DNA from 4 places in the Methylovirgula sp. genome. Region 3 is predicted to be linked to each of the others. Evidence: riboswitches for the same ligand, from Rfam matches in the RefSeq annotation. Region 3 holds a riboswitch; each other region holds the start of a gene.
What was found. Region 3 has a riboswitch for cobalamin ahead of WDN02_RS01740 (TonB-dependent receptor). Riboswitches for the same ligand answer to the same signal wherever they lie in the genome.
Positions count from the first base shown of each region.

Region 1: it holds a riboswitch for cobalamin, as region 3 does, so the genes downstream of both, WDN02_RS10030 (aromatic ring-hydroxylating dioxygenase subunit alpha) here and WDN02_RS01740 (TonB-dependent receptor) in region 3, are expected to answer to the same signal.
Region 2: it holds a riboswitch for cobalamin, as region 3 does, so the genes downstream of both, WDN02_RS10090 (SDR family oxidoreductase) here and WDN02_RS01740 (TonB-dependent receptor) in region 3, are expected to answer to the same signal.
Region 4: it holds a riboswitch for cobalamin, as region 3 does, so the genes downstream of both, cobW (cobalamin biosynthesis protein CobW) here and WDN02_RS01740 (TonB-dependent receptor) in region 3, are expected to answer to the same signal.

Region 1 is NZ_JBBCGP010000001.1:2,053,746-2,061,643, forward strand. It holds gene WDN02_RS10010 (AI-2E family transporter) at 1-529, shown strand, start outside; gene WDN02_RS10015 (phenylacetaldoxime dehydratase family protein) at 852-1,817, shown strand; gene WDN02_RS10020 (hypothetical protein) at 1,988-2,173, opposite strand; gene fae (formaldehyde-activating enzyme) at 2,449-2,943, opposite strand; cobalamin riboswitch at 3,061-3,290, shown strand; gene WDN02_RS10030 (aromatic ring-hydroxylating dioxygenase subunit alpha) at 3,471-4,547, shown strand; gene WDN02_RS10035 (acyl-CoA dehydrogenase family protein) at 4,576-5,697, opposite strand; gene WDN02_RS10040 (OsmC family protein) at 5,702-6,244, opposite strand; gene WDN02_RS10045 (ABC transporter permease) at 6,277-7,062, opposite strand; gene WDN02_RS10050 (ABC transporter substrate-binding protein) at 7,089-7,898, opposite strand, start outside.
Region 2 is NZ_JBBCGP010000001.1:2,066,480-2,074,377, forward strand. It holds gene WDN02_RS10080 (aldo/keto reductase) at 1-27, shown strand, start outside; gene WDN02_RS10085 (SDR family NAD(P)-dependent oxidoreductase) at 375-1,250, shown strand; gene WDN02_RS10090 (SDR family oxidoreductase) at 1,247-2,314, opposite strand; cobalamin riboswitch at 2,554-2,780, opposite strand; gene WDN02_RS10095 (TolC family protein) at 2,944-4,326, opposite strand; gene WDN02_RS10100 (TetR/AcrR family transcriptional regulator) at 4,502-5,164, shown strand; gene WDN02_RS10105 (efflux RND transporter periplasmic adaptor subunit) at 5,250-6,332, shown strand; gene WDN02_RS10110 (efflux RND transporter permease subunit) at 6,329-7,898, shown strand, end outside.
Region 3 is NZ_JBBCGP010000001.1:368,700-376,597, reverse strand. It holds gene WDN02_RS01760 (lipase family protein) at 1-222, shown strand, start outside; gene WDN02_RS01755 (cytochrome P460 family protein) at 469-1,026, opposite strand; gene WDN02_RS01750 (acetoacetate decarboxylase) at 1,335-2,087, shown strand; gene WDN02_RS01745 (hypothetical protein) at 2,463-3,044, opposite strand; gene WDN02_RS01740 (TonB-dependent receptor) at 3,080-5,044, opposite strand; cobalamin riboswitch at 5,150-5,340, opposite strand; partial or broken gene WDN02_RS01735 (DUF1289 domain-containing protein) at 5,452-5,592, shown strand; gene WDN02_RS01730 (hypothetical protein) at 5,611-6,357, shown strand; gene WDN02_RS01725 (PAS domain S-box protein) at 6,383-7,898, opposite strand, start outside.
Region 4 is NZ_JBBCGP010000001.1:3,696,375-3,704,272, reverse strand. It holds gene cbiB (adenosylcobinamide-phosphate synthase CbiB) at 72-1,052, shown strand; gene WDN02_RS18060 (cobyric acid synthase) at 1,036-2,499, opposite strand; gene cobO (cob(I)yrinic acid a,c-diamide adenosyltransferase) at 2,499-3,122, opposite strand; cobalamin riboswitch at 3,180-3,385, shown strand; gene cobW (cobalamin biosynthesis protein CobW) at 3,549-4,586, shown strand; gene cobN (cobaltochelatase subunit CobN) at 4,593-7,898, shown strand, end outside.

The DNA.
Region 1 (7,898 bases), 1.7 Mb from region 3:
TCGCCTTGTCGAGATCATGCCTCGATTCAAGGACAAGCGGCAGGTCGTTGATCTCAGTCAGCAGATCGAGAACAACGTGTCGGCTTATCTCGCGACGATCACATTAATGAACGCGGGCGTCGGCGTGGCGACGGCGATCATTATGTGGCTTTGCGGTGTGAGCAACCCGGTGCTTTGGGGCGTGATCGCATTCTTGCTAAACTTCGTCCCGATTATGGGGCCGTTTTTAGGGATCGCAATTTTTCTTTTCCAAGGCCTGCTCGTCATGCCGAGCCTATGGCGCGCCGTGTTGCCGGCGGCACTGTATTTCATTGTCCACGTGATTGAAGGCGAAACCGTCACGCCGATGCTGCTCGCGCGCCGTTTCACGCTCAATCCGGTTCTTGTCGTTATCTCGCTGATATTCTGGTTCTGGATGTGGGGCGTGCCTGGCGCGATCTTGTCGGTGCCGATGCTGGCGATCGCAAAAATCATTTGTGACGGCATAAAGCCGTTGAACGCTTTGGGGCATTTTCTGGAGGGCGAGTAGCGAGACGTGCGCCTCAAGCTAGGAAGCGCACTGGCGGCGATAATGTCCCGGATATCGACATCGGCGGCTTTCGTGACAAAATGCGCGGCGACTTGCCCGCGGTGCCAATGTGCAATTCGCATTGCGACATCCGAATTAGCATAACGAGGTTGACAAAACTTCCTGCCTGTTATTCCAACCTTCTGGTTGAATAACGATCCGGTTCCGAAGAGATCCGGCGACAGGGAGCGACGACCTCATGAGTTTAGATTCATCGATTCCGAGCCATCTGAGATGCCCGCGCACACGCACGCGCCGGGTTAGCGACACTTGGAAGCCGGGAGTGCCCGCCTATTCTGCAATTGGCTCACAATCGATCACACAGCTTGTCATGGCTTATTTCGGCGTGCAGTCGAAGGGCGACGAAACGAAGGGACGCGCCTGCGCTGCCTTCCAAACTATCCTGCAGAGCTTCAAACTGGCCGACGGTCCCGCGCGTCACGATCTCGTGCAATTCGTTGATGGCCAAGGCCATCTCAACTTGATTGCCGTTGGATATTGGAATGATCCGGCCAAGTACCACGCGTGGAACGCCAGCGCGGAGGTTAAGAATTGGTGGGCTTCAGACGATCGGTTGAACGATGGGATCGGTTACTTTCGCGAGATATTGTCTCCGCGCATGGAGCAATTCGAGACGATCTTCACCGCCCCGGGCCCTCTGGAGGGTGTCAGCATTCTCTTGGGTGGTCTGAGCGAGCCGATCATCGAGCACGGGTATTGGGGGTCGATGCGCGATCGGCTGCCGCTTTCGCAGACCGACACGATGGATCCGGTGGGCGAACTTACTCTCAAACAAGGCACGCCGGCCAAAGGCGGCCGCGTGATTGTAACCGGTCATCTGAACTTGACCCTCATCCGCTCGGGCGAAGATTGGAGCCGGACAGAGGACGAAGAACGCCGGACCTGGTTTGACGATATTCAACCGGTGCTCCTCGAGGGAATGAATTATTTGCGCGACGACGGTCTCGAAGTCGGCTGCTATTGCAACCGCTATTGCTATCACATGGGAGAAGACGGCAAACTTCAGGAAAAAGGCTTCGGCGTGAGCCTCTGGCGCTCATTGTCGAATCTTGAATCCTGGGCAGAATCGCACCACACGCATCTGCAGATTTTTGTCACGTTCAACCGGCTTGCCAAGAAGTTTAAAGAGCTGGTGCTTTATCACGAAGTGTCTGTCTTCGACGCGGGCGCTCAGTATTTCGAATACATCAACTGTCATCCGAAAACTGGCGTCATGCGCGCGCTCTGAATTTAGGCGCTTCGGCGATCGATGGGTGTCTTCCGCAAACACCCATCGATTTAAACTAGCCACATTTCAATTGTCGCCTAAGGCTGGCCGCCGCCACCTGGGTTGCGAAAGGCGGACAAGCATAGGCTTATGCCATCAGCCCGGCTCCCATCCACTCAAGGCTTAGCTGTCTAAACCTTCCAGCTGTGCGACTTGGTATGCAGGCGCAGATATTCAGCAAATTCTGCGTCCGGCATGATCCGGATTTGCTCTTCGAGATCACCCAAATCGACGCGGGTGCTGGCGCGATTGGCCCTTTTCCACGAAACAAGCTGCCGCGCAGTGCGGCGCAACAAACGGGCGACCTTCATGTCCAATCCTCCGCCTTCTCGAAGAATAGGGCAGTGCGCCGGCTCGCCAAATTGTCCGAAAGGCTAAAGACCCGCGCTGACTGCCCAATAGTTCTCCCGCGCATCCGGCTCCCCGCCTGGAGATTGCCGCATGCCAGCGGAAAACGGTCAAGGACGAAAAAGGCTGCGCCAGCGCATTATTTTAACCGCCAGCCGCAGCAATAGGCGGGCCGGGGCTTCCGACAGAGAATTGCGGCACGCCGACCGCCTAATGGCCCTCAACTATAGAAGGGCGATGGATGCTAGGTCACATTTTCTTGGGAAATGACGTCATCTATTGACGGCTCGCCTTTGACAGCACGTTCGATCGCGAGCTTGGTCGCCGCGTAATTCCAGTTCTGAATTTTGGCATCGTCCTTTGCCTCCCAATGAATGAAGACGCCAACGCAAATAAAAATATTAGCGGCTTCATCTTTGGGAATGACACCGGATTTCACGCAATCGATGACAGCTTTTCCGACGCCGGTTTGCGCGGGACCAAACATTTTTTCCGCTTGATCTCCATTCTTGATGTCGACCTTGTTGAACATCACAGTCGCCGGCTTTGTCATGAGGTTTGGGCGCACAAGTGCCAGAAGAGCATTGTCGCCGACTTTCTGATTGGTGAGCGTCGTGCAGAAAGCCGTTTCGGCAGCACTTCCTCTCGGTCCCATGATCAGATCAATGTGCGCGACTTCGTTGCCGTCACCCACGAGCGCTTCGCCAACCAGCACGCGATCAATTTTCAGGTCGCCCATTCAATCCTCCTCCGGATAAATGTTTCTTTGCTTGCGCGAACAGCCATACCACGCCCGTGCTATTTCGCCACGCGAACATCGAATCTAGAGCGACCTTGACTCACCCATCCATTCGCCCATATTCGAAGCTGTCGTGGTCTTTGGCGAATCTCATTCGTGCGAAGCTAAGAGGGAAGCCGGTAGGCGATCGGACGCGGTTCGTTCGAGAGTAAAGTCGGCGCTGCCCCCGCAACTGTAAGCGGCGAGTTTGGGTCCATGCATGTCACTGGGAAGATATGATCCTGGGAAGACGGACTCGAAACAACCACCCGCAAGCCAGGAGACCTGCCTCGACAATATATCGTCCTCGGGCGGGGTGTCTCGGTGGTGCGCTTCGACTTCTACGGCGCGCCGCGAAGTTGCAGGCGCGTCGCATGTGCATCGCCGCTCGCGCTTGAGGGGTGACGCAATGTTTTTGACTCTTCCACCATGGCGGCCACGGCGTTCCGCAGGGCAATCTATCTCATTTTTCGCCGCGGAGCCTTTGAATGCTTGAACAAACGTCTGCGGCTAAGGCGGCGGCCCCCCTCGATCTCCGCAAGATCGGCGCGCAGGCCGACCATTGGTATCCGCTTGCCTGGTCCCGCGAGGTGAAAACCGGGCGGCCGTTCGCCGGGAGTTTCGCGGGCGAGCCGATCGTACTCATCCGCCCCAAGGAGGGCGCCGTTTTCGCGCTGGAAGACCGGTGCGCGCACCGGCAGGTGCCGCTGTCGAAGGGCGTCGTAAACGGCAATGTCGTCCGATGCGGCTATCACGGCTGGAGCTACAATTCGGAAGGCCATTGCGTCGACGTTCCTTACTTGGGTAAGGGCAAATTGCCGAACGGCGTGCGAGCCTACCCTTGCCACGAAATCGATGGAATCATCTTCATCTGGCCGGGTTCAGCAACGCCGGATGCGCCGCCCACGAAGATTGGCGCGGGTGGCGATAAATCTTACAAAACGCGGCGTTTCGGCGAGGTCGTCGCATGCCATTTTACGTTCATGCATGAGAACCTCATGGACATGAACCATCAGTTTCTTCATCGCAGTACGACAGGCAAGGTTTATCCGCGTTATCTTGATCGCCGCGTCGGCGATGATTGGATGGAAGTCGATTACAGTTTCATGCGCCCGGATGAGAAGCCGCCGCTCGGCGAGGCCGTCATCGTCGGCGCGATACGCGGGCAGTCGGATAAGGCGCAGGATCTTATGACGGTCCGCACCGAATATCCGCATCAGACGCTCAAGTTCTGGACGTCCGAGGGGGATCCGGTTCTCGATGTCTGGCTCGGTTACACGCCTGTCGACAAAGAGCAAAGGTCCAACAGGACATTCATTTCATTGTCCGTGCGCCGTCCGAAAATACCGTTCCTTCTCGATGTGGTCTGGCCGATCATGGCCATGTTCACCAATCGCGTCTTCAGAGAGGATCGCGAAGTCGTCGAGATGGAACAAGCGGCGCACGACAGCCAGGGCTCCGACTGGAATCAGGAAGTTTTTCCGCCGATCCAGGATTTGCGGGCTCTACTGGCTGCCAACGGACAAATCATTGCGCCTCCGGCAACGCCGGCTGAAACAAATTGAGTAGTGCGGCTTTTGTCCAGATGCAATTTCAGCTGTCGTTCTCTTTGCGCTCATTTCCAAGGCTGGCGATGTCCTTGCGCAAGTGTTTCATGGCCGGCGTGACGATCGCGACGAAATAGGCTTCGCGTAGCTTCCGACTCGCCACCGAGCCCGCGATGTAGCCGCGCGCTCCCGCGTGCAGCATCGCCGATTGGGCTGCCGCGAGCGACAGTTCAGAACCGTGCAGCCGCACTTGCAACACTGCCCGCAGATAGGCGGGATCGGTCTTGTAAGGCGTTCGCGCCAGAACGTCGATTTCATCCCCGAGCCGCACGGCCTTGCGTTGCAAGTCGTCGGGGCGATCCGGCAGATACGCGTTGACGTCTCCGCAAATGCTGTCGCTCTCACGCACCAGCGCGATGGCGCCGCGGACGAGGCCAAGCGCCATGCCGGTTTGCAAGAGGATGAATCCCGCACGAATGCGCCGGACGAACGGCTCGGCCGGATCGGCGAGCACCATTGAATCCGGAATGAAGGCGTCGCGAAAGAGCACGGACAGGGTCGCCGTCCCCTCCAAAGCGATAAAGTGTGCATTTTGGCGCGTCGTCACCCCCTCATCGCTACAGCGCGCCAGCGCCATCACGAGCCGATCGCCTTCGCCAGCAAAGCAGATACCGAACAGATGTCCGTCGCCGAGATTGGAGACCCAAGGCAGCAGCCCGTTGACGCGCCAGCCACCCGCCACACGCGCGCCACGCAGCCGCAGCGCTTCGATGCCGGACAAAGCCTTCATCGGATTGGAAAGGCCCGTGCCGCCGAGGATCTCGCCATTCGAGACGCTTGGTAGCAAGGCGTCGCGGAGTTCGGCGTTTTCGGTATTCGCGATGTACCAGACGAGCGCGTCCTGACACCAGGCGCAAAACGCGGTCGCAAGGCATTCCTCACCGACGATGGCCATCGCTTCGATCGCAGCTTCGAGATCGGCGCCGCCGCCGGCGGAGGTGTGATGTGCGAAAACGCCCGCGCCGCCCAGCCTGCGCAGCACATCTGCCGGATAGGTTCCCGCATCGATGTCGCGCACGCGCGGACGTAGTTCACGCGCGGCGATGGCGCGAACGCGTGCAAAGACGCCCGTTTCTACCGTTTGATCTGCGTGCAGCCCAATGGCCATCGGATCAATCGATCCGCTCGACGGTGAGCGCGACAGGTTTGGTGTAAGTGTTCGCCACCGGCGACCAAAGCGTGGCATGAGCGACGAGCGCATCAAGCGTTTCCTTGGGCGCATCTGCATCGAAGTGGACGTTGACGCGCACCGCCTCGAAGCCGACCGGCTTCGGCGAGACGTCTCCGGTGCCCCAGACGGAGGTGATGTTGATGTCCGCTTCGAGCTCAAGTTCGAGTTTGTGGACGGTTATATTTTGCGCCACGGCGTTGGCGTGAATGCCGACCGCGAGGCAAGACCCCAGCGCCGCGAGCAGCGCCTCCGACGGGTTGGGCGCGGTATCGTCGCCGAGCAGGCCCGGCGGCTCGTCGATCACATGCGCGGGCAGATTGCGCACGAAGTTCAATTGGCGGAAGCGTCCTTCGGTCACTGTCCGGCATTTCAAGGTCCGGACTGCGCCCGGATTGGCTTTGCCCTTTTCGATGAGCTGTTGAAGACCATCTTTGTCGATCGGCGCGAGGCAACCGGTGCGCGGCGGGGACTCGATATCGGACATTTTTGAAACTCCCTTTGCAGGCATGCGTTTGTTCAAGAAGAGCTGTTCCAGCGGACGCGCCGGATCAGCAGCAGCAGAATGCCGTCAAGCGCGAAGCCGATGACGCCAATGGCCACAATGAACGCGGCGAGCCGGTCATATTCGAGCGTGTCGCGCGCGTCGTTGATCGCGTAGCCGAGGCCGCTCGTCACGCCGAGATATTCGGCGGGAACGAGGACGATCCAGGCGACGCCCAGCGCCAGCCGGATGCCGACAAGAATATCCTGCAGAATGGCCGGCAGAATTACGATTGTCAGCAGGTTCCACGGCCTGGCGCCGAGGTTCTTTGCAAGTTTGAACCAGTCAGGATCGAGTTTCTGCAGCCCGTTCGCCGTGGCGAAGATGATCGGCCAGACGGAGGCGGCCGCGATCAGAAAGACAATGGCACCTTCCCAGGTTGGAAACGCCAGGATCGCAATGGGCATCCAGGCAAGCGGGCTGATCATCCGTAACAATTGAAACGGGACATGGGTAAGCTGCCGGAAGATCGCGCTGTGGCCGACAAGAACACCGACCGGCGCACCGATCAAAATTGCAAAAGCGAGGCCGAGGCCGATCCGGCGGATGCTTGGTACAAATGCTTGCCACAAGGAGCCGTTCGCGATCATGCGCGCGAGGCTGACAAACGTCGGACGCGGCGCGAAGCCTGCGAAAGCCGTGCCTTGTGGACTTTGCGTCAGCACCCAACCGCCGAGCGCCCAAATCGCCAGAAGCAGCAACAGCCCGATCAACGGCGCTGCGAAGCGAAGGGAAACCCCATGCCATTGGCGCCTTACGATGCGTTCAGGTTGCACGGCGATACTCGTCACAGTGCCAGAACCTCGTGACGAGCAAAGGGATCAGCGGCATTGACGCTCGGGTCCGTCTTCCATTCAGGATGGAGCTTCAGCGCGGCGCGGACGAAATCGTAGTTCACCAAGTCCTTGGTGACGAAAGCGGGGTCGAGCTTGTCGAGAAACGTCCGGTCTCCGGCGACGAGCGTTTTTTTCATCTCTTCCACAATCAGCGTCGTCGCCGTTGGATAGGGCCACGGCTGAAAGTCGATCCGGCCGTTGTGCCATTGCGGATGCTCGATCGCCCCATCACTCAAATATTCGGCATTTTGCGTGTAGAGCGTCATCGCTCGCGTCACGACGGGCGCGGGCATCGGCAGATAACCAGCGCCATCGCGCGACAGCAGAGTGGCAACCTCGACCTTGTGTTGTGAGGCATAGATTTCAGCGCGAACGATGGCATTCAGAATCTTCTGCGACCATTCCGGCCGCTGGACCGTATCGGCCTCGTGCATGCAGACGACGCAACACGGGTGGTTCTTCCACATATCGCCGGTAAAGCGCAGGATGCGCGCGTGAATAGCGATCTCGCCCATCGCATTGAAGGGTTCGGCGACCGTATAGCCGTCAATTTTACGGGCCGCGAGCGCCGCCGGCATATCGGGCGGCGGCAGCGTTTGCAGATTGCATTCGTGCGGTGCGAGCGGTGCGCCCTGCGGCCGGATGACCGGCGTGATCCCCGCCTGTCGCAGCGCCAATTGCAGCACGATATTATGCATCGAATACCAGAACGGTACTGCGATCTGCTTGCCGCCAAAATCGGCGAAGCTATGGATCTTGCT
Region 2 (7,898 bases), 1.7 Mb from region 3:
ATTCCTCGGGCCAACCGACCTGCATGATGACAGACGTCGATAAGAGATATCTATCAGATTCCTCCCGCGCTCCCAATCGCCAGCACATTCCTGATTGCCGCCGTGAGACCGACGCATTGCAGCAGAGATGGCGAGGCGAGGCCATTGCACGATGGTATCGCCGGTACTTTGTCGCCGGCCGCTTTGCGCTCAAACCAGTCATTCAAGCTGCCCCAAGCATTTCCTGAAAGCAGTCATTCTCGCGACACGCTGATTTTAGGACATAATGCGAATCCTCCCGCGCCGATATCCCAGCTTCCAAATCGTTCAGGCCGGCGCTAAAAGCCCAAAGGATTCCTATAGAAGCGGTCGATATGGCGCGAGGAGCGTAACGATTGAGTGAGACAGGTCGGCCTGTAAGTGTTGTCACCGGTGCTTCTGGCGGGATCGGGCGATGGATTGCGTTGGGGCTGGCGCGCGCCAATTATCATGTTGTCCTGATTTGCCGGGACTCGGAACGAGGGCACGCTGTCGCCGCCTGGATCGCTTCCCATGTGCCGGAGGCCAGCACAGAAATGCTTCTGGCCAATCTAAGCTCGCTGCGTGAAACGCATCGTCTGGGTTTGGAGATCGCTGCGGCACACCCGCGGCTCGACGTGCTCGTCAATAACGCTGGTATGTTCGCCGCGCGGCAGCAGGTGACGGCGGAAGGCCACGATGCCGTGCTGGCGGTGAACCATCTCGCGCCTTTCGTTTTGACGAATGCCCTGGAGGGCGCGCTGCGGTCGGGCGCGCCGTCGCGTATCGTCAATATCGGCTCGTCCACTTCCGACCGCGCGAAGATCGATCCGGAGAATCTGGAGCTCACGCGGCACTGGGCCATGGTACGCGCTTATAGCCAGTCAAAACTCGCGATGATGATGGCGACCTTCGCGCGTGCCGAGCATTTGCGCGGCAGCGAGGTGGTCGCCAATGTCGTGCATCCGGGCGCGGTCGCCACCGGGCTGATCAAAGAGCGGGGGCTGATCGGTGCCGCCTGGCGGCTGATGGCGCATTTTCAGCGGACCGAAGAACAGGGCGCAGATACGCCGCTGCATGTGGCGTTGGCGCCGGACTGGGCGGGAGTCACCGGCGCCTATGTGAAGGACCGCGTCGCGGTTCGTCCCAACCCACGCGCGCTGGATGTAGGGCTGGTGAAAAAGGTCGTTTCCGCCACGCGGGTTTTGGTGGAGGAAACGGTCGGCGAGTCCGTCAATTTGAACCGGCTCTAAACCGGCTCCTCTAAAATGGCAGGTGCCGGATCTTCTACCGGAGAGGGGGTGGCATCCGCTGCGATGCGGCTTCTCCCGGTCAGCGCGGCGAGGGCACACAAAAGACGAACGTGTACACTCCCTGACCGGGCTCCTGTGCTAAAGGCACCGCGTGCCGGCGAGGCGCGATCCGAGGCTGCAAACAGCGTGGTGTCCTGCGGTGTCGGCGACATCGCCCCGTCGGCGAGCTGGCCGCCATAGCCAAGTTTCCGGATCGCGCGATGCACGAGGCCCGGAACGAGGCGCACGCCGATCGAGAATGCCAGTGTCGTGAAACTCACCGGCATCTCTCGCCGCTTCGTCATCGTCGCCAGATAGATCGCCTCGGCGATGGTCTCGGGTTGATAGACCGGCGCGATTGGACGCCCGGGCCGTCCCATATGGGATATCGCATGCTCGAAAAAGGGTGTGTTGACCGCTGGCGGAAAGATGGTCGTCAGCCGCACGCGGCTGCCTTCCTCAAACAGCTCGGCGCAGATCGATTGGCCAAAACCCCGCACCGCATGCTTCGCCCCCGAATAGGACGATAGTAACGGCATACCGTGGTAAGCGACAGCGGAGCACACATTGATGATGCTGCCGCGATCGCGCGGCAGCATCCGGCGCAGTGCGACGCGCGTACCGTTGACCGTGCCGAGATAAGTGACATCGGTTACACGCTGGAATTGATCGGCGGGCGTATCGAGGAAGCGCCCATAGGTGCCGTTTCCTGCGCAATTCACCCAAACGTCGATCGGTCCAAGCGTCTGTTCAAAGTGCGTGGCGGCGTTGTCGAGAGCGGCCAGATCAGTCACGTCCGCCTGTACCGTCGCAGCCATAACCCCCTGGCGTTCAACATCGCTGCAGGCCGCCTGAAGTCCGGCTTCACCGCGCGCGATAAGGCCAACCCGCCAGCCCCGCCGGGCAAACAATTCGGCGGTGGATCGCCCAATGCCAGACGACGCACCGGTGACCACCACCACGGCGCCGTCTTTCTCCAACGGTTGGGGATGCGTATCGATGGCTTCGAGGATAAATTGCCGCAAGCTACTCAATTTGCTTTAGCTGGTCTTGGTGATGACGCAATGGACTTTCCATTGATGGCCAGCAGCGCCTGCTCCGCAGGATAAAACGCAGATCGTGTTGCCGAAGACCGCGAGCGCCGAAACAGAACAATCAAAAACATGCGTCACCCGCGAGTGTAGGCGACGATGAAAAAGCGACGCGTTTGCAACTTCGCGGCGCGCCGTAGAAGTCGAAGCGCACCACCGAGACACCCCGCCCGAGGACGATATATTGTCGAGGTAGGTCTCCTGGCTCGCGGGTCACTGCTTGAGTCCGTCTTCCCAGGATCAGATATCCCAGTGACACAGATGGACTTCAGCTCACCGCTCACAGTTGCGGGGGCAGCGCCAGCTTCACTTTCGAACGAAACAGGTCCGATCGCTTGCCGGCTTCCCTCTTAGCTTCGTCGAATTGGATTCGCCGAAGACCACGACAACTCTGAATATGAGTGATTGGGTTCGTGAGTCAAGTTTGGCCGCCGTTGGTTCCCGATCTGTAGCTTTGATTTGCCAAAGGATTTTGACCTTATGAAGCGGAGATCGACGTCGGTCATGCGCCTAAAGTGCAGTATCCGCATCTTGCTCTTTCCGCCCAAGCTTTTTCGGTTCTATCAGCTCCAGCCGCCGCCAAGGGCCCGGAATGAGCGGACGGCGGCGCGTGCGGACTCAGTCCGGTTGTTGACGAGGTCGTCGCGTGCCGCGAGGAGCTGACGGTCCGCATCGAGAACGTCCGTCAGCGGGATCGCGCCAGCCTCATAGGCATTTTCTGAGAGATCGCGCGAGCGCGAGAGGGCAGTGACTTCTGCGCGCAGTTCCTGCTCCCGCAATTCAGATTGCGTCAGTTCAGAAAAAGCATCTTCGACATCTTCCGCCGCTTTCAATACGGATTGGCGATAGAGAAGAAGCGCCTCCAGATGATTGCCGCGCGCTTGTGCGACCTCGGCATTAATCTTGCCGAAATCGAAGAGCCGCCAGCGCAACGCGCCAGCGCCGACTGGCTGGAACGCGCGGGAGGTCAAAAGCTGATTGACGCTCATGCTTTCGAAGCCGAGCGCACCAGACAGCGATATTTTCGGATAATAATCGGCGATCGCGGCGCCAATTTGCTCGTTCGAGGCCGCAAGTCTGCGCTCGGCGGCGATGATGTCCGGCCGCCGTCTCAATAAATCGACAGGGCCAGATGTGCGTGTGATGGATGGCGGGACGGGGACATTGCGTCGTCCGCCAAGCTCGCGTGCGTATGTCCCTGGCTGAGCCCCCATCAACACGTCCAGGCGATTCAACTGGGCATCGAGCCCGGTTTGCAAGGTCGGGACGGTCGCACGCGCCTCGTGCAGAAGAGCCTCGGTCTGCGCGACTTCGCGATCGTTTCCGGTTCCATTGTCGCGCCTGCGTCGAACGATGCTCAGAAGCCGATTGTTCACTTCGATCTGATCGCGAGCGACCGTCAAGCGCGCCTGGTAGCCACGAATTTGCAGATAGGCATCCGCGGCTTCTGCCGCGACACTGATCCTCGTGCCATAGCCTTCGGCCTCCGCGGCCTCGGCTTCATCGTGGGCCGCCGCCGCAGTTCTCTGCAAGCCGCCAAACAGGTCAACCTCCCAACTCGCGGCGGGGCCGACATTGTAATCTTGCTGATCGCGCGTATAGCCCGGAAACGCGTTTGCGATCTTTCCTAAAGGACTTTGTAGAGATTGGTTCTCTGTTTCGGCTTGCGCGTTGAAGTCGGCCGTCGGAAGCAATTGCGCGCTGGCGCCGGCGGCAGCCGCGCGCGCTTCGTGGATGCGAGCAAAGGATGCGGCAAGATCGAGGTTTTGCGCCAGTGCGCGTTCGACAATGGCAACGAGTTCTGGATCCTTGAACCCGACCCACCATTGATCGAGTGGAGGCGCTGGCTTCGCGCCTGCCTTCGGGAGTGTGTGAAAGGCCGTGAGGTCGAGGCGCGGGGCGACATAATCCGGGCCGACGGCGCATGCGGAGAGCGCGATCGTCAACGCCAGCCAGCCCGGCCTAGTGTATTGGGGAAATCCGGAAGGACGGCGTCCGCCGCTTTGGGAATTCGCCCTCGTGGCGGAGACATGGACCATTTCGTTGTCGGCTCTTTAAACGTTAAAGGCAGCGTCAAAGTCTTGTGACCAATATCTATATCAGTCACTATTTGTCAATCTGATGCAGGATCGCTATATTTCGCTGATGCAGGACGATCAAAAGGCTCTCGCGCCCTCGCCGTTGGCCGATGTGGGTCAGCGCGGCCCGGTTGAGCATGAACGCAGGGAGCAAATTATTGCCGCCGCGGGCGATCATTTTCGCCACTACGGCTATGAGAAGACAACCGTGGCCGACCTCGCCAAAGCGATAGGACTGTCCAAGGCTTATATCTACAAGTTCTTCGATTCGAAGCAGGCGATCGGCCAGGCTGTCTGCTTTATGTGCCTGGCGGAAATTTCCGATGCCGCGATGGCAGTCGTCAAAGAGCCGAGGTCCGCCTCCGAGAGATTACGCCGTATTTTCAAGGTCATAGCGGACATGAGCGGAGACATGTTCTTTCATGATCGAAAGATTTATGATCTCGCCACAACAAGCATCAATGAGAAATGGGGCTCGACCTACAAGTATAAGGAAAGCCTGCTCGCGATCGTCCATGCTGTCCTTCGCGATGGTCGCGAAACTGGCGAATTCGAGCGCAAGACGCCTCTCGACGAAACCGCGAGAGCGATCATGCTAGCGCTTGATTGCGTCGCGCACCCGGCCGTTCTTCTCCTCAGACTCGATACGCTGGATGAGGATGCGACGCTGATGGCGAATCTTGTCCTCCGAAGCCTTGCACCGTGACAAAGGCCCTCATGGGATTGTGACTAGTTGACAATTTGGTCACTAGTATGCATTTGAGAACTCTACATTATAGTGGGGTTCTCTCATGGCTCGGGCCCAGAATTTTTTCATCGCGCTGATGGCAGGCCTCGCGCTCGCCGCCTGCAAGCCGGAAGCGGACGCAGACCCGCGATTGGACGACAGGGTCGTCCAGGTCACAAAAGTGCAGGTGGCTGACGCGGGCGCGCTCAGCTTCACGGGTTTTGTCGCGGCCCGCGTGCAAAGCGATCTCGGTTTTCGCGTTCCGGGCAAAATCATACAGAGGCTCGTTGATACGGGACAGAGGGTCTCCGCGGGGCAGGCCTTGATGCGGATTGATCCCGTCGATCTGCGTCTCGCGATTTCCGCGCAGCTTGAGCAGGTCGCCGCGGCCAAGGCCCGCGCCATCCAGGCGGCCGCGGACGAAGAACGCTATCGCAGGCTCGTCGATTCGGGCGCCGTTTCAAAACAATCCTATGATCAGGCGAAAGCCGCCGCTGACAGCGCTGCGGCCTTGTTGTCTGCCGCGCAAGCGCAGGAGAGCGAAGCCCGAAATCAAGGTGATTATTCGCTTCTCTACGCAGATGCCGACGGCACGATTGTCGAAACCTTGGCGGAGCCGGGACAGATTGTGGCGCAAGGGCAGACCGTCATTCGTTTGGCTCATGCGGGTCCGCGCGAGGCTTCGGTCGATTTGCCGGAAACAATCCGGCCGAAGATCGGGTCGTTGGCGCAAGCAACACTTTATGGAAGTTCGCTCACGGTCGATGCGCATCTGCGACAGCTTTCAGATGCAGCGGACGTCAGAACGCGCACTTATGAAGCGCGTTACGTGCTCGAAGGCGCAGGCGCGCAAGCCCCGCTCGGCGCGACCGTCACACTGACTCTCTCCGATGACGTCGCGTCCACCCAACTCGAAGTTCCTATCGGCGCAATAGACGATGAAGGAAGCGGATCGGGAGTTTGGCTTGTCGACGAGTCGAATTCGACGGTCAGTTTCCGCTTGGTTCACGTCACCCAGTTCGGAGCGGAAACGGCGCGCCTTACCAGCGGCGTCAAAGCGGGTGATCAGATCGTCGCGATTGGCGGACATTTCCTGCACGAAGGTCAGCATGTGCGGCTCGCGGATAGCAAGGCAGCCATGCAATGAGTGGCTTTAATCTTTCGGCTTTGGCCGTTCGCGAACGCGGCATTACGCTTTTTCTGATTTTGGCCATCTCGCTCGCGGGGGCGTTCGCGTATCTCAATCTCGGCCGTGCCGAGGATCCGACCTTCACCGTGAAGGTTCTGACCGTGACAGCCGCGTGGCCCGGCGCAACTGCGCAAGAAATGCAGGATCTCGTCGCTGATCCATTGGAAAAGCGATTGCAGGAATTGCGATGGTACGATCACGTCGATACGTTTACGCGGCCGGGCTTGGCGTTCATGACGCTTTATCTGCTCGACCGGACTCCGCCGTCAGAGGTGCCGGAGCAATTCTATCAAGCCCGCAAAAAGCTCGGCGATGAAGCGCGAAACTTGCCGCTCGGCACCTTAGGTCCGTTCGTCAACGATGAGTATTCCGATGTTGTCTTCGCAGTCTATTCCATCGAAGCGGATGGATTGCCCGATCGCCTGCTGACGCGCCAGGCCGAGACCGTGCGCGAGCAATTGCTGCATGTGCCCGGCGTCGCCAAAGTCGATATCGTCGGCGAGCGGCCTGAGAGAGTTTATGTAAACTTCTCCTACGCCAGACTGGCCACGCTCGGGATCAGCCCGAACGATGTCTTTGCGGCGCTCCAGCGCCAGAACGCCGTAACAGCCGCCGGGTCGATCGATACAAAAGGTCCGCAGGTTTATGTCCGCCTCGATGGTGCGTTAGACGACATCCAGAAGATTCGCGACACGCCGATTGTGGCTGGCGGCCATGTTTTGAAGTTATCGGATATCGCAGAAGTCGAGCGAGGATACGAGGACCCTGCGACTTTCCTCGTACGGCACAATGGAAAATCCGCGCTCGTGCTCGACGTCGTCATGCAGGTCGGATGGAACGGCCTTCAGCTTGGCGCCGCGCTTCAGGCTGCTGAAAAAACCCTGAATGCGGATTTGCCGCTCGGCGTGCATCTCACGAAGATCACCGATCAGACCGATAACATCCAGGAAGCCGTCGGCGAGTTCATGGAAAAATTCGTCATGGCCCTCGCTGTGGTCATGTTGGTGTGCCTTATCAGCCTTGGCTGGCGCGTCGGCATCGTCGTTGCGGCGGCCGTGCCGCTGACGCTCGCGACCGTGCTCGTCGTTCTTCTGGTGACAGGGCGGTTCTTCGATCGCGTGACTCTCGGCGCGCTCATTATTGCGCTGGGGCTTCTCGTCGATGACGCGATCATCGCGATTGAAATGATGGTCGTTAAATTGGAGGAGGGGTTCGATCGCATCGCCGCCGCGTCCTACGCCTGGACGCATACGGCGGCGCCGATGCTGGCCGGCACGCTCGTCACGATCATCGGCTTCACGCCGGTCGGCTTCGCCAAGTCGAGCGCCGGCGAATATGCGGGCAACATATTTTGGGTCGTCGGCTATGCCCTGATCATTTCGTGGCTCGTCGCCGTCATTTTCACGCCCTATCTCGGCGTCGTACTTCTGCCGAACATCAAGAGAGTTGAAGGCGCCCACGCGCATATCTATGCGACGCCGAACTACAATCGGTTCAGAAAGCTGGTGGCTTGGGCCGTTGATC
Region 3 (7,898 bases):
GCAAATCCTTTCGATGTCGTCACCGTGCTTCCGGCGATAGGTTATAGCCACGTCGATAGGTTGGAGCCCGTGAATTCAGGAAATTGGGTCAATAGAACGCCGATCTGCCTTCATTCGATGACTACTTATCTCCATCTGGTCCATCCGCCGATACTGCTCGATAAGTCTTGCGCGTGGGACCCGACTGTTCCTGGTCCAAATATTGGAGGCCACACGTCTTAGGCATCCAATTTCCACAGTGTGTCTTAAAGGCGAAGCCAGGATTCAAATCATTCAGGGCGCCCGTCGCGCTTGAATGCGGAGGCCGTCGCCTTCGCGGATGGGTGACCGGATGCCGCGCGAGTTCCAGAGGCGAAGATCATCAAGCAATTTGGAATTTTGCCGCCCGATCTGTTCGAGGGAAGCGGTGAACGACCTGGTTGACGACAGCGGCGTGCGTAGCGAGCCGCCCCCTCCGTCGGGACAGCGTTATCTCATTCCGTACTCCGTGAAGACGTAGTCTTTGTTCTTCACCAACGTGTGGCAGCCAAACCCACATTTCGCATTGTTATTCTGCGGCGGTTCGTCCGCTGTCGTGGCGAGCCTGAACGTAGAAGATGCGGCGTCATACTCAAACGCGGCCCATCCCCATCCGCCGCTATCCGCAAACCTCTTGCTATCTTTCACCATGAAATCGACGTCATGCTGAGCGCCCGGCACCATTGGCTGACCAGGGTATGAGTCCTGCTTTTTCGGAATCCAATGGATTTTTGCCATCTTCGCGCCGTTCGGGAAACCGTGACCATTGCCAGGCACGCCTTCCTTAAAGGCACCGATCATCGCCGGATTCCCCAAGATCGCGGCGATCTTGCCTCCGTTCTCGCTAATCGCGATCACCGACCAGTCTTCGTAGCCTCTGAACTCGGAGAATGCGAGACCGTTCCGAACTTTGAGGGTGTACTTGTCCTGAGCAGAAATCGCGGCGTCGACCGTCGCGACGGCGATTGCAGCCGAAATGCAGACACTGATCAGCGTAAGCTTTCTCATACCAGCCTCCCAATAATTTAACCTCGAAATGACCCATGTAATAAACCGGTGTAACTGGGAGCAACTCTTGAGGTCATAATCCCTAAAAAGGTATGCGCGGCCGCTTCGCGCAACCCTACACCCGGCGACAAATTCACGAATTCCTCAACGTCATCGGCGCGTCGCGGAATTTGCAGACGTTGCGGTTGGGGTTTTGACGGAACGGAGTACATGAAAATAAACTCGGTGCTCCCAAAGAAGAACCCAGCTGGCAGAACCTTAAGCTTAGTGTATTCTACGCCAATCGTTACGAAGTGGGAGTCCCGCCGATGAAAATCTCCGAAGTTCGCGACAAGGCGTTTGCGATGCCGCTTAACGACCCCGCGTATCCGAAGGGACCCTACAAGTTCTATAACCGCGAGTTCATCATCATCACCTACCGCACAGACATCGAGGCGTTGAAGGAAGTTGTGCCGGAACCACTGGAGGTCGCCGGGGATACGGTCAGCTATGAGTTCATTCGAATGCCGGACTCAACAGGCTTTGGCGACTATACCGAAACCGGCCAAGTTATTCCGGTGCGTTTTCGGGGTGCGGATGGGGACTTGCAAGAGGGCGGCTATGTCCATGCGATGTACCTTGACGACAACTCGCCTATTGCCGGAGGCCGAGAGATCTGGGGTTTTCCAAAAAAGCTCGCGACTCCGAAGATCTCTCATGAGAGCGAGACGCTGGTCTGTACGTTGCACTACGGTTCGGTTCTCTGCGTCAGCGCGTCGATGGGCTACAAGCACCGTGAAATCGATCACGCGCCGCTCCTGAAAGCATTGGCGCGACCCAATTTCATGATCAAAATTATTCCGCACGTGGATTGCACGCCGCGCATTTGCGAGTTGGTAAGATATTACGTTGAAGACGTTACGCTTAAAGGAGCTTGGTCAGGCCCCGGAGCGATTCAACTTTTCGAACACGCACTGTGTGATGTCGCGCGGCTGCCTGTCCGCGGCGTGGTTTCGGCTACGCATTATGTCACCGATCTGACGCTCGGCCTGGGAACCGTTGTGTACGACTACCTGAAATGAAGATTTTGGAGTTCAGAAACGCCCAAAAGCAGAGCCGACGCTAGCAAGCCTACGGCCCGCTTGTGCGATAGCGCACATCTTCAGCCCCCGGCGAAGGTAAGTTCGCCTTGTGGAGCACATCCCCCGCGCCACCAATTCGACCCCGTCGCCTTTGGCTACGGGGTTTTTCTTTATGGTGGCCCCTAAACAAAAATCGGGCTCTATCCGCAGAAAGTCGTTTCAACGAACGCTAATAATTTGCCGTTGCGGGTATTTCGCGTCCTTTAGGGTGCCAACAATCTCATCAGCTTACGATGAGATGAGATCGCCGCGTAGGTGGGGCAGATTACCTTCGCGATGCCCTCCCAGGCGCTTTTGCGTCGAAAAGATTGTAGTTCAGTCTTGGATGAAGGTCGTCGGCAACGGGCGGAATGGCGCTGTGGATTTTACGGCGGGTGTGCGGAGTGCCATCGCGATCCGACGAATCAACCACAATCCTGCGAAAGCCAATGCGTTTGTCTCAAGGATGCGCAGGATTATCGAGGGCGCATAGGCATAAAGCCCGCTTCTCGTCAGCAGCGAAATAAGGAAGAAGCCTCCTTCGTAACACGCAAAGGCAGCAACGAAAGTTGCGAGGACGGTGACGGTCGGATGTAAGCCAGCGCAGCGGCGTTTCGTCCAGAATGCCGTGAGAGTTGCGATGATCCCGACGAACAGAAAGGCCGGCGTCCAAGCGACAGTTGCCGCGTCGTGCGGATAATGCAGCACGGTGAAGCCAAGGATCTGGTTGGCCGCCACGATTCCGATGATAATTAGTAATCCCATTCTGCGGTCAAGCGTTAACGCGCCAAGCGCCGCGAAAGCCACAAGCGGCACCGCGCAGGCGAGGCCAAGGCTAAAAGCGACGCTTGCCGCCATCAGTGTTGCGAGCGAAAGCGGCTGCTGCCATTCGATAGCATAATGTCTGTTTTGCATCATTGTCTCCATTCGATTTCTTTCTATTTCAACGCATCCTAAAACGCGGAGAGCCGCATGCCACCGAAGACACCGATACCCGGACGCAGGAAGCCGAGCGGGTTCTCGTAATGCTCGTTCAGCAGATTATCGATGCGAGCGAAGAGATTTACGTGGTCGTCGACTTTGTAATTCGCCGCGACATTGACGACCACATAACCCGGTGTGAAATCCCCCGGCGCTGTATTTGAATTGTTGCGGTCGAAATCGTCGACCCATTTGCTGACCGCGATCAAAGTGCCGGATAAGGTAAGAGGATCAATCGGCGTCCAGAGCGCGGTGATACTGCCCTTGTCATATGGTCTGCGCTGCAATTCTAGACCGGTCGATTCATCCACCGCGCGCGTGTAGGTGTAATCCGTTCGCAGATGCAGCCGGTCGGTGACCGCCCAGTCGGCAAAGCTTTCGACACCCTGCGTTTCGGCATGGCCGATGTTTACGTAGGTCGTGTCGGTAGAATCGATCAGATTCGTGATGTTGTTGTGGAAATAAGTCGCCCCGAAGCTGAACCTGTCGTGGAATAAAGGCTGCTCGAAACCGGCGTCGTAGCCGGTCGATTCCTCCGGCTGAAGGTTGGGATTGGCGAAGAACAAGAAGGCCGGAGAATTCACGTAGAGTTCGCTCAGTGTCGGTGCCTTGAAACCGGTGCCGTAGCTAGCTTTGAGCTTCGTCTCTGTCTGCGGGACGATGAAAGCTGGCGCAACGCGATAGGTCACGTGACCGCCGAACGTGTCGTAATTGTCGTAGCGGACATTCGAGACGAGGAAGAAGCGATTATAGAAATTTGACTGCAATTCCGCATAGCCGCCAGCGTCATTACGATTTGCATCGACGTCGGGATCGTTCTGGAAGAGCGTTTCGGTCTCGTGGTCGGCACCGAGAACTATCGTTTCGCCCGGCAGTGCCGCGATCACGCTGCGCCAATCGAATTTGAGGCGCTGGCCCTGGTTGATTTCGTTATCGGTGCCGGGGCTGGCATTGAAGCTATTAGAGTCCGAATAATTGATGCCGAGATAATTCTTCAGCCGGTCGTCGAAGAAGGACGTTACCGCTTCGCCGCGGGTGAAAAAGTCGTGGTCAATTTGTAGACTTTGCGTTGACTCCGGAGCTTCCAGCCCGGTTGAAGGGTCGAACCCGTCGCCGGTGAAGAAATACGTGGAATCTGTATAACGGCCGACATAGTTCAGCGTCAGGTGCTCGTTGATGTCGGCGCCCAGCTTGGTCGAGAGGGTCCAATTCTCGTAGGAATCATTGTTACGCTGCTGGCCAGGTGGAAGCTCGTTCAACGGTGTCACCGGCGTGCTGGCCGCGAGATAATGGCTGATGTTGAATGCATAATTGAAGATCGAGTGCGCGCCGCTGGCGTTGAAGGTCTGGTTGGCCGTTCCGAATGAGCCACCCTCGATCGTTCCCGTCACCTTGAGCGGGCCTTGGCCCTTCTTGGTAACGATATTGATGACGCCGCCGATCGCATCCGAGCCGTAAAGGCCGCTCTGCGGCCCGCGCAAGATTTCGATGCGCTCAATGTCACCAGTCAGCAATTGGCCGAAGTCGAAGGAGTCATTGGGATTGCTCGGATCGCTGACGTCGATGCCATCGATCAAAACCTTGACGTGGTTCGAATTTGTCCCGCGAAGAAAGACGGAGGTCTGGCCGCCCGGTCCGCCCGTCTGCACGACATTGAGGCCGGGGACAGTGCTCAGCGCGTCGGGGACGGTGCGGTCTTGCTGCGCCGAGATCTGCTGGCTTGTGATGACGCCGATGCTACTTGCGACATCGCTCTCTGGCGTCGGCACCGTCGTCGGTGACGTCACGAGGACTTCTGGCAGGGATTGCGACTGATCGGCGGCTTGGCCGGTCGCGACCTGCGCCAAGGCAGAGGAGGAAAACGCTAGGGCGATGACGCTTGACGAAACAAAAAGCGCGCGGCGCACCGCCGCGGCGTTGGGTTGGGAGATGAGCATAATGCCTCGCAGCAACGTGACACGTCACTGCGAACCAAAGCGATCAATGCGAGCGATTTAGACGCGCATTCATCCCCCATCAGGACACCCCGCCCAATGTGTTCGCGCGTGACCACGGCGGATGGCAGGTCTCCTGGCTCACGGGTCTTTGCTTTGCGCCGCCTTCCCGGTTGCCCAGTGGCTTAATGGCGTTCAGCTCGCCGCTTACAGTTGCGGGGGCAGCCGCGGCATGGATCTGACGATCGCACCGCGTTCCCTTTTGATCCCCGAAGGGAACCATCACACTTATGATGAAGCTGAAGCCCGAATGCTGTCAAGTTCGATTTGCACAAGTTCGCAGCTTGCGGATGAATGCGTCCACGGCGTAAAGCTCCGCGCCAATATTTTCAGATCAAGCGGTGTCCGAGATGATTCCAAGCCCCTGCATTGGCGTATGCCGCATCCGCCCGTCTTCTGATTTCTGTATTGGTTGCGCGCGCAGCCGCGATGAAATCGCGAGCTGGCTAATCCTGACCGACGACCAAAAGAGCGCCGTTTGGGCGGCGCTGCCAGATCGGCGTGCGCAGATGGAACTTAGCATTTATCATCTCGGCTGGAGCACCGACGATTTACGAGCCTTCATAAGGGACACACTTCGCCCCGACGGCGGAACCTGGGTTTCCGGCGTGAACGGCGCAATCGCGGAATTTTGCATCGGCGCAGACGACGATTTGCGCGTGGAATTGAGCGATCGAACGATCAGTGCGCGCACGCAAAGTGGTGCGATGTCTCTTTCGTTGCAGGATCACGTCGCGGCGCTGGCAGTTGGATCGGCAGAATCCTCAAGCCGCGATGTTGTCGTGCTTGCCGTGCCGCGCGTTCTCACGCGGCAATTCCCCGGCGGCGGTTTAGCGAGCCTCGGAGAAGACACTGAAGCGATCCAACCAGATGAACGCAAGGCAACGCTCTATGATTTCGGTCTCGGGCGTGCCGCGGGCGCATTCTGCATGCGGACGAGTTCAGCAGCTCTCAAGGCGAGTCTCGATGCCTGTTTGGGCGCGGAATGGCAACAGGTGTTGAGCTTGAAGGGCGCGAATATTTTGGCGGAGTCGCCGGTCCGCGTCGTGCGCAATCCGATTGGGCGGATAGAGGTCTATAGCGGAATTCCGCAACCCGGCGGCGTCTCACCTGCAGGTCCGCACACGCATTTCTTGCCTGCTCAAATTGCGGCCGGCGGCGACTTACCTGCCACAATGCATATCCCGAACGCCTACATTCCCTGCGCCATATATTATCCGCCGCTCTCCGACGCGCGGTCGGATCACGACCACTAGCGCGTTTCGACGCTGATCCTCGACTTCAACTCTCAGGCTTCGCGCTTTTACGCGGCTGACCCAAACGGATAACGTTCGTCGGGCCTTGCGGTGAGGCCTCGGACTGGATACGGGCGATGACGCGCGCGAGGTCGGTGGCACTGAAGGGCTTGCGCAATACAATAAACTCATCGCGCGCTTCCTCTGAGCGATTGTTGTAGCCGGTGATGAGGATCATCGGCAAATTCGGATATTTCTCGCGAACCGTCCGCCCGAGGTCCACGCCGTCGATCGAGCCCGCCATGACGATGTCGCTGACGACAACCGAAATGTCCTGCTTTGCGAGGACTTCAAGGGCGAGTTGCGCGTTGCCAGCGATCTGAACCGAAAATCCCAGGTCTTCGATCAGTGAAGCCGTTGCCTCGGCCACGTCCGGATTGTCTTCGACGAGAAGCAATGTTCCGGTAGAGGCCAAATTCTGCGTGATATTCTCATCGCTTTCGCCGCCTCCGGACTTGCTGCGCGGGAGGTAGAGCGTGAAAACAGTTCCCTGCCGCAGTTCGCTCGTGACCGAAATTGCGCCGCCGGATTGGTGCGCGAAGCCTTGCACCTGCGCCAAGCCGAGACCAGTTCCGTTACCCGGACCTTTGGTCGTGAAAAACGGATCGAAAATTTTCTCAAGGACGTCTTGGGGGATCCCGCAGCCAGTATCCGCCACGCTAAGCGCAACGAAGTCACCAGTCAGTTGTTCCGGGGAACTTTTTCCATCCAGCTGCACATTCGCCGCAGAGATTTTAATCTCTCCGCCGTTCGGCGTCGCATCACGGGCATTCAGGACAAGATTGACCAGGGCAAGCTCGAATTCATCGGCATCGATCCGAACAGGCCACACATCCGACAGCAGGCCGAAGACCAGCCTGTAAGACGGCCCCATCGAGCTCTCGACCAACGTCCGCACGGAAGCGAGGCGGGCGGCGATTTCAACAGGGATGGGATTGAGCGTCTGCCGGCGCGAAAAGGTGAGAAGCTGTCGGGTCAGAGACTGACCGCGCCCTGCCGCTGCCTCGATGGCATCTAGCGAACGTTGGCCTTTGGTGTCTTCAGCGGGTACGAACTTTCGAAGCTGACGGATGTGGCCGCTCACGATCATCAGCAAATTGTTGAAATCGTGCGCGACGCCCCCGGTGAGCTGACCGAGCGCTTCCATCTTCTGTGCGCGGTTACGTTCAAATTGCGCTTTCTCGATCGCGAGCTCGTTTTCGCGCCGCTCTGTGACGTCGCGTGTGAGCTTGGCAAAGCCGATGAGAACGCCAGCTTCGTCGCGGATCGCGTCGATAACGACGCTGGCCCAGAAGCGCGAACCATCTTTTCGCAGCCGCCAGCCTTCAGCTTCGAAACGCCCTTCCTGTCCAGCCGTATGCAGGGCGCGCGCCGGGACGCCGGCCGAACGCTCAATTTCCGTATAGAACCGGGAGAAATGGCAACCGATGATTTCCTCGGAAGAATAGCCCTTGATGCGTTGCGCGCCTTTATTCCAGCTCGTGACGATGCCGTTGGGATCG
Region 4 (7,898 bases), 3.3 Mb from region 3:
GCTTGACCGCACGGTATCCGATCGGCATTTAGCGGACGTCGTCATGTCGATTTCGCCAACCGGACATAAGAATGACGTTCACGAGTACGTTTGGTCTCACGGCGGCGGTACTCGCGCTTGAAGCGATCTTCGGCTATCCGGCATTTTTATTGCGCGTGATCGGCCATCCAATCATGTGGATCGGCGTGTTGATTGGTGCGACGGAATCGCGGCTCAATCGGCAATCTACAAACGCGCAAATTCAAAAGCTCTCTGGCGTTGTTGCTTTGGTCTTCTGGCTGGCTTGCGTCGGAATTTGTGGCGTCGTCGTCACGCGGCTGCTCGGCACGTCAATCTTCGGCGAACTAGTGCTCGCGCTCCTCGCAACGAGCTTGCTGGCGCAACGCTCTCTCCACGATCATGTGCGAGCCGTCGCCACAGCGTTGGAGCGCGAGGGGGTTGAACCGGCGCGCGCGGCGGTCGGCCGGATTGTCGGGCGCAATGCGGCTGACCTCGATGAAGCGGGCATTGCACGGGCCGCGATCGAAAGTCTCGCCGAGAATTTCTCCGATGGCGTCGTTGCGCCGGCGTTCTGGCTCGCTGTTGGCGGTCTCACCGGCGCGATGCTCTATAAGACAATCAACACTGCCGACAGCATGGTCGGGCATCGCACGCCACGCTTTGCAAATTTTGGCTGGGGGTCGGCGCGGCTCGACGATCTTGTCAATCTTCCAGCGGCACGGCTTGCGGCATTGCTTTTCGCCGCTGCCGCTGTCTTTGGCGGGTTTGCGTCCGCGCGCGAGGTTTGGCGTGCTACGCGGCGCGACGCACCCAAGCATCTGTCGCCCAATGCCGGATGGCCGGAGACAGCGATGGCCGGGGCTCTCGGCCTCAAGCTCGGCGGTCCGCGAGTCTATGGCGAAAATGTCGTTGATGGCGCCTTCATGGGCGATGGCCGTTGTGACGCGAATGCCAAAGATATTTTCCGCGCGCTCGAATTGTTTCGACGTGCCGCCGCGATTCAGATTTGTTGCTATGCGGCGCTGGCACTCGTCTTCATTTGGCGAGGCTGAGCAAAAGATCGAGATCAAGGTGAGTTTCGAGATGCGTGGCAAGGCCGTCGAGCGTTCGCTCGATCTGGTCTTCATAGGCGAGATCGGAGCCATTGCCGCCCAGCGACGTGATCCATGCGCGGCGTTGATGATCGTCGGCAAAAAGGCCATGGACATAGGTGCCGGCGACGAGGCCGCTCGCTGAACGCGCGCCTTCAACGCGGCCGTCATCAAGTCTGTGCATCGGGCACATACAATCCGGTCCATAAGTTTGGCCGATGTGCATTTCATAGCCTTTGAACGGCGCGCCGTCCGCCGTGTCATGACCGGCGACAGCCAAAAGCGCCTTGTCGCCGCCGAGCACGGTCTCGACATCGAGCAGGCCGAGGCCTAGCGTTTCGCCGGGTGCGCCTTCAATACCGTCCGGGTCGGCAATCCGCCGCCCAAGCAATTGAAAGCCGCCGCAGAGGCCGAGAACTTTACCGCCGCGCCGCACATGCGCCTTGATATCGATGTCCCAGCCTTCTGCGACGAGCGCATCCATGTCGGCGCGCGTCGCTTTCGATCCTGGCAGGATGATCAGGTCGGCATCGCCGGGGAGGGGCGTGCCATGCCGCATCATCATGAAATTGATGTTAGGCTCCGCAGCGAGCGGATCGAGATCGTCGAAATTCGCGATATGCGGCAGAACCGGCGTCACGATCTTGAGCGGCCGGTTTTTGCCGCTTGGCATAAAACGTTGGTGCGGAACACTGTCCTCGGCAGGCAGAAGGGCAGCATCGGCGAAATAAGGAATGAGTCCGAGTGCCGGCCAACCTGAATAGGTTTCGATGTCGCGCATCCCGGCTTCGAAGAGCGTCGGATCGCCGCGAAATTTATTGACGATGAAGCCCCGGATCAGCGCCGCATCGTCGGCATCGAGCACCGCTTTCGTGCCAGCGATCTGGGCGATGACGCCGCCGCGGTCGATGTCACCTATGAGAACGACGGGACAATCTACAGCCCGGGCGAAACCCATGTTTGCGATATCGTTGGCGCGCAGATTGATTTCGGCGGGGCTCCCGGCGCCCTCGACGAGTACCAGATCCGCCGCAGCCGCAAGTGTCGCAAAACTTTCGAGCACGGCGGCGCGCAGTTTTGGTTTCCAAGCCTGATATTCGCGCGCTTTGGCGGTCCCCACGACGCGGCCTTGCACCACGACTTGCGAACCGACATCGCTTTGCGGTTTCAATAAGACAGGATTCATATGCACGCTTGGCGCAAGCCCCGCCGCGCGCGCCTGCAAAGCCTGCGCCCGGCCGATCTCGCCGCCGTCTGCCGTCACGGCGGCATTGTTGGACATGTTTTGCGGCTTGAATGGCGTGACCGCGAGTCCGCGTTTGCGATATGCCCGCGCAAGCCCGGCGACGATCAGCGATTTGCCGACGTCAGAGCCCGTGCCCTGAAACATCAGACGTCGCGCTATCATTAAAACTCGATTCCGGCCTGAGCTTTGACGCCCGCCGCGAAATGATGCTTGACCGCATTCATTTCGGTCACGAGATCGGCGGCGTCGATCAGGGTCTGCGGCGCATTACGTCCCGTGACAACGACATGCAGGCCGGGACGCCGCTGGGTCAGCGCCGCGACGACATCATCGACCGGCAGATAATCGTAGCGCAAGGCGACGTTCAGTTCGTCGAGGATGACAAGTCCGATCTGCGGGTCTTCCATCAGCGTTTTCGCCTTCGCCCAGGCGGCTTCGGCGGCGGCGATGTCGCGGGCGCGATCCTGCGTTTCCCAGGTGAAGCCTTCTCCCATCGTGTGCCAGGAGACGAGATCGGCGAAGCGCGTCGCCAAGATGTCGCGTTCGCCCGTCGACCACGCGCCCTTGATGAATTGCACGACACCGACGCGCCATCCATGTCCGATTGCGCGCAGCAGGAGGCCGAAAGCCGCCGTCGATTTGCCTTTGCCACGTCCGGTATGGACGATCAGCAGACCTTTTTCGATCGTCTTTGCGGCGACTTCTTCGTCCTGCGCTTCCTTGCGCTTGCGCATCTTTTCCTTGTGCCGCGCGCCGGAATCAGGCGCATCTTGCGCAATTGTCATGGGAAATCTCCAGCCGCCGCGGCGGAAGGCGCTGTTTTGACAAGGCTGCGGGGCGATGGCAAGGTGCCAAACGACGGTCCTTCTTCGGAAGGAAAACAGGGAATGCGGTCTGAGCGTCTGCTCAAAGCCGCAGCTGCCCCCGCAACTGTGAGCGGCGAGCTTTCGCCCGAAGCCACTGGATTGCCGAAAGGCGATCTGGGAAGGCGGGCGACATATGTGTTGAGCCGCGAGCCAGGAGACCTACCGTCTTCGTTGACCGTTTGCGTCGGGCGGGGTGCCCCGGGCGAATGCTGCAGCCTTTGCTAAGCTGCGTTGCGCTGAAGTGCGCCGGTCCTTTCACCCCACGGAATAGAGCGTTTTCGAGCGAAGTGGATTCCGGTTCGCGTGAAGAAAACGCGTCGAAGCAAAACTGACGCGGAGCATGGAATGGCGGCGCTCGACACGCATAAAATCCCGACAACGATCGTCACCGGCTTTCTGGGCTCCGGCAAGACGACGCTGATCCGCCATCTGCTCGAACGTGCGCAAGGCCGCCGCCTGGCTTTGATCATCAATGAATTCGGCGATGTCGGCGTCGATGGCGAAATCCTGCGCAGCTGCGGTGTCGCGTCATGCCCCGAAGAAAATATTATCGAGCTCGCCAATGGCTGTATCTGCTGCACGGTCGCAGACGATTTCGTGCCTGCCATTGAGGCGTTGCTCGGTCGCGGCGAGAAGCCCGACCACATCATCATCGAGACGTCGGGTCTGGCCCTGCCCAAGCCGCTGGTGAAAGCCTTTGATTGGCCGACCATTCGTTCGCGCCTCACGGTGGATGGTGTGATTGCCGTGGTCGATGGCGCTGCCGTGCTCGCAGGCACATTTGCCGATAATCCGGAAATGATCGCAGCACAGCGCGCCGCCGATCCTTCGCTCGATCACGATAATCCGCTTGAGGAAGTCTTCGAGGATCAACTTCTGTGCGCTGATATGGTCGTGCTCAACAAAAGCGATCTGCTGACAGACGATGAGAAGATGCAGGCGCGTGAACAGATCGCCGCAGTTCTGCCGCGCGCGGTCAAAATTGTTGTCACGAGCGAAGGCAAGGTCGATCCCGAGCTGCTGCTTGGGCTTGAAGCTGCGGCGGAAGACGAGATCGACGCGCGCAAGTCGCATCACGATGACGAGCCCGAGCATGATCACGACGAGTTCGAAAGCTTCGTGCTCAATGTCGGTCCGGTCAGCGATCAGGAGCAATTCATCGCCAGGCTGAGTGCTATCGCCGAGCAGCATGACGTGTTGCGGATGAAAGGCTTTTTCGAGGTCGCGGGCAAGCCGATGCGTCTTCTGGTGCAGGGCGTCGGACGGCGCTTCCGGCAGAATTTCGATCGTCCGTGGCATAAGGACGAATCCCGCCAGGGCCGGCTGGTCGTCATCGGCGAGACGGGGCTTGATCGCGCGGCGATTGCCGCAGCGGTCGGCTGAGCGCCCATGCATCTTCTGCGCACGACGACGCGGACGATCGACGAAGCGGAGAGCGCTGTCGATCTTGGCCAGACGCCGGGCGCGATCGTCTTTTTGTCTTTTTCCGATAGCGATCTCGGGCTCGCCGCGGCGGCGCTGGAAGATCGCCAGACCGCCGATGTACGCCTCGCGTCATTGGCGGCGCTACGCCATCCTTATTCGGTCGATCGTTATATTGAATCTGTCGCGGCTCATGCGCGCTTCGTGCTGGTGCGTCTTCTCGGCGGTCTTGATTATTGGCGTTATGGCGCGCAAGAGCTTGCGGCAGCCGCGCGTCGGCATCGCTTCGATCTCGCTCTCATTTCGGGTGATGGCCGCGCTGACCCGCGGCTCGACGATCTCTCGACGTTGCCCGTCGAAACGCTCCGCGCGATATCAAGCAGCTTCGATTGCGGCGGTCCCGGCAATCTTGCCAATCTTTTTGCCTGGATTGAACGGCGCAGCGAGGGCGAGACAGGCCAATTGCCCGAGCCGCAATCGACGCCAGCCTGCGGGTTTTTCGCCGCCGCCTGCCGATCTGGTGCGAGTGATGCGCCGCTCGCAATCATTGTGTTTTATCGCGCCTATCTTCTCGCCGGGGATGTCGCGCCAATCGTAGCTGTCGCCAATGCTTTGGTCTCGCGTGGCCTGCGCGTCTTGGCGGCGTATGTGCCCAGTCTCAAGGATGGCGAAGCAGGAATCTGGCTTTCCGAGCTTCTGACGAAAGAGAGGCCCGACGTTATTCTGAATTCGACGGCATTCGCCGCGCGCATGGATCAAGCGCACAGCCCGCTTGAATCTGCGGACGCGCCGATCCTGCAAATGATCCATGCCAGCAATTCGCGCGCGTCCTGGGACAGCGATATGCGCGGGCTCGGCGTGGCTGATCTTGCCATGAATGTCGTCCTCCCGGAGCTTGACGGCCGCATCATCACGCGGACGATTTCCTTTAAGGAGGAGACTGAACGCAGCGTGGCGTTACAATTCACGCGCGTCGTTCATCGGCCGGACGCTGCACGGATCGCATTCGTCGCTGATCTTGCCCAAGCATGGGCGCGTTTGCGCCGCACCCCGCGCGGCGGCCGGCGGCTCGCCTGCATATTGTCCGATTATCCGGCCAAGGCCGGGCGTGCGGCCTACGCGGTGGGGCTCGATACGCCCGCGAGCCTTGTCGAGATCGCAACGCAGCTCAGGGCGGCAGGTTACGATATTGAGGCGATCGATGACGGCGACGCGATCGTCCGCACTTTGGCGGAAGGCGCGCCGTGCGAATTCTTATCTCTGGCAATGTATGAAGAAGCATTCGCCGCGCTGCCGGAAACATTGCGCGCCGCAATTATCGCCGCGTGGGGCACACCGGATGCCGATCCGCATGTCGAGCGTGGTGCTTTCCAGTTTCGCGCCATGCGGCTCGGCAAGATGATCGTCGCGATCCAGCCGGATCGTGGCGGCGCGGCGCAACGCAAGGCGGATTATCACGACGCGCGGCTGCCGCCGTCGCATTTCTACGTCGCGTTTTATCTGTGGCTGCGTCACGTCGAGCGGATCGATGCGATGATCCAGCTCGGCACGCATGGCACGCTCGAATGGCTGCCGGGCAAAGCGACGGCGCTGTCTGAATCTTGTGCGCCGGAAGCGCTTCTCGGGCCGGTGCCGCTGATTTATCCGTTCATCGTCAACAATCCCGGCGAGGCAGCGCAAGCCAAACGCCGCGCTGGCGCAGTGATCGTCGGCCATTTGACACCGCCGCTCGGGCCGGCCGGGAGCGCTGGCGATCTTGCGGAATTCGAGGCGCTCTTCGACGAATATGCCTCGGCGCAGCAAATGGACCCGAAACGCGCCGCTTTGCTCGCCGAGACGATTTTGGCGCGCGCCGGCGAAACGGGACTCGCGGCGGAAGGCGGCATCACGCTTGACGCGCCGCAGGAGGAAGCGTTGGCCAAGCTCGACGCATGGCTTTGCGATATCAAGGATATGCGCATCGCAGAAGGTCTGCACACATTTGGGCGGCCGCCAACGTCCATGGCGCGCGTGTTGGCGGACACGCAGGCCGATGCGGCCGACTTAGCGCGGCTCGATGCTTGTGCAGAGCGCGAAATGGCGGGACTTGTTGCTGCGCTGGACGGTCGCTTTGTCGAACCCGGTCCATCGGGCGCTCCGGCGCGCGGGCGGCTCGATGTCTTGCCGACCGGCCGCAATCTCGTGACTATCGATCCGCGCATGGTGCCGACGCGCACGGCGTTCGAGATCGGCAAGCGCGCCGCGGCGGCCGTAATCGCCCGGCATTTGCAGGATCACGGTGACTGGCCACGGCGGCTTGTGATCGATCTTTGGGGTTCGGCGACGATGCGCACCGGCGGCGAGGAGCTGGCACAGATTTTCGCCTATCTCGGTGCGGTTCCAGTCTGGAACGACGCGTCGGGCCGTGTCACCGGCTTCACCATCCTGCCCCCGGCGGCGCTCGATCGTCCACGCATCGACGTGACGTTGCGGCTCTCGGGGCTTTTCCGCGATGTGTTTCCGTCGCAAATCGCGTTGATGGAACAATTGATCGACGCGGTTGCTTCGCTTGACGAAACTGCGGACGATAACCCGCTCGCTGCCACGCGCGCGACGAGTGGCGACATGCGGCGCATTTTCGGTCCCGCCTCCGGCACTTACGGCGTTTCGCTTGGCCGGATGTTGGCAGAAGATGCGGCTGTAGCCGAAAGCGCTCTCGCCGGCGCTTATCTCGCTGACAGCGGCACGGCGCTCGGGCGCGACGAGCGTGCAGCGCCGGATGTGTTCCGCGCACGTGTCGCCAGCGCTGACGCCTTCGTGCATGTCCAGGATTTGCCGGGTCAGGACGTGCTCGATTCGAGCGCCTTCTTCGAACATGAAGGTGGCTTTGCGGCGGCAGCAAAACAAACCGGCGGTCATGCGAGCCTCTATCATCTCGACGCGACACGTACTGAGAGGCCAGTGGTTCGCGCTCTCAGCGAGGAAATTGCCCGCGCGGTGCGCGGCCGCGCGTCCAATCCGAAATGGATCGCGGGCCAGATGCAGCATGGCTATCGCGGCGCGGCGGAAATCGCCGAAACGGTCGATAATCTCTACGGTTTCGCGGTCACGAGCGGCAGCGTGACGCCGCGCCAATTTGATCTCGTCTTTGACGCGACGCTCGGCAACGACGACGTTCTGGCCTTTCTTAAGCAGGCCAATCCGGAAGCGGGAAGGGCGATCGCGCAGAGATTCGATCAGGCGATGCGGCGCGGACTTTGGGCCTGCCGGCGCAATTCTGTCGCGATGCGCCTC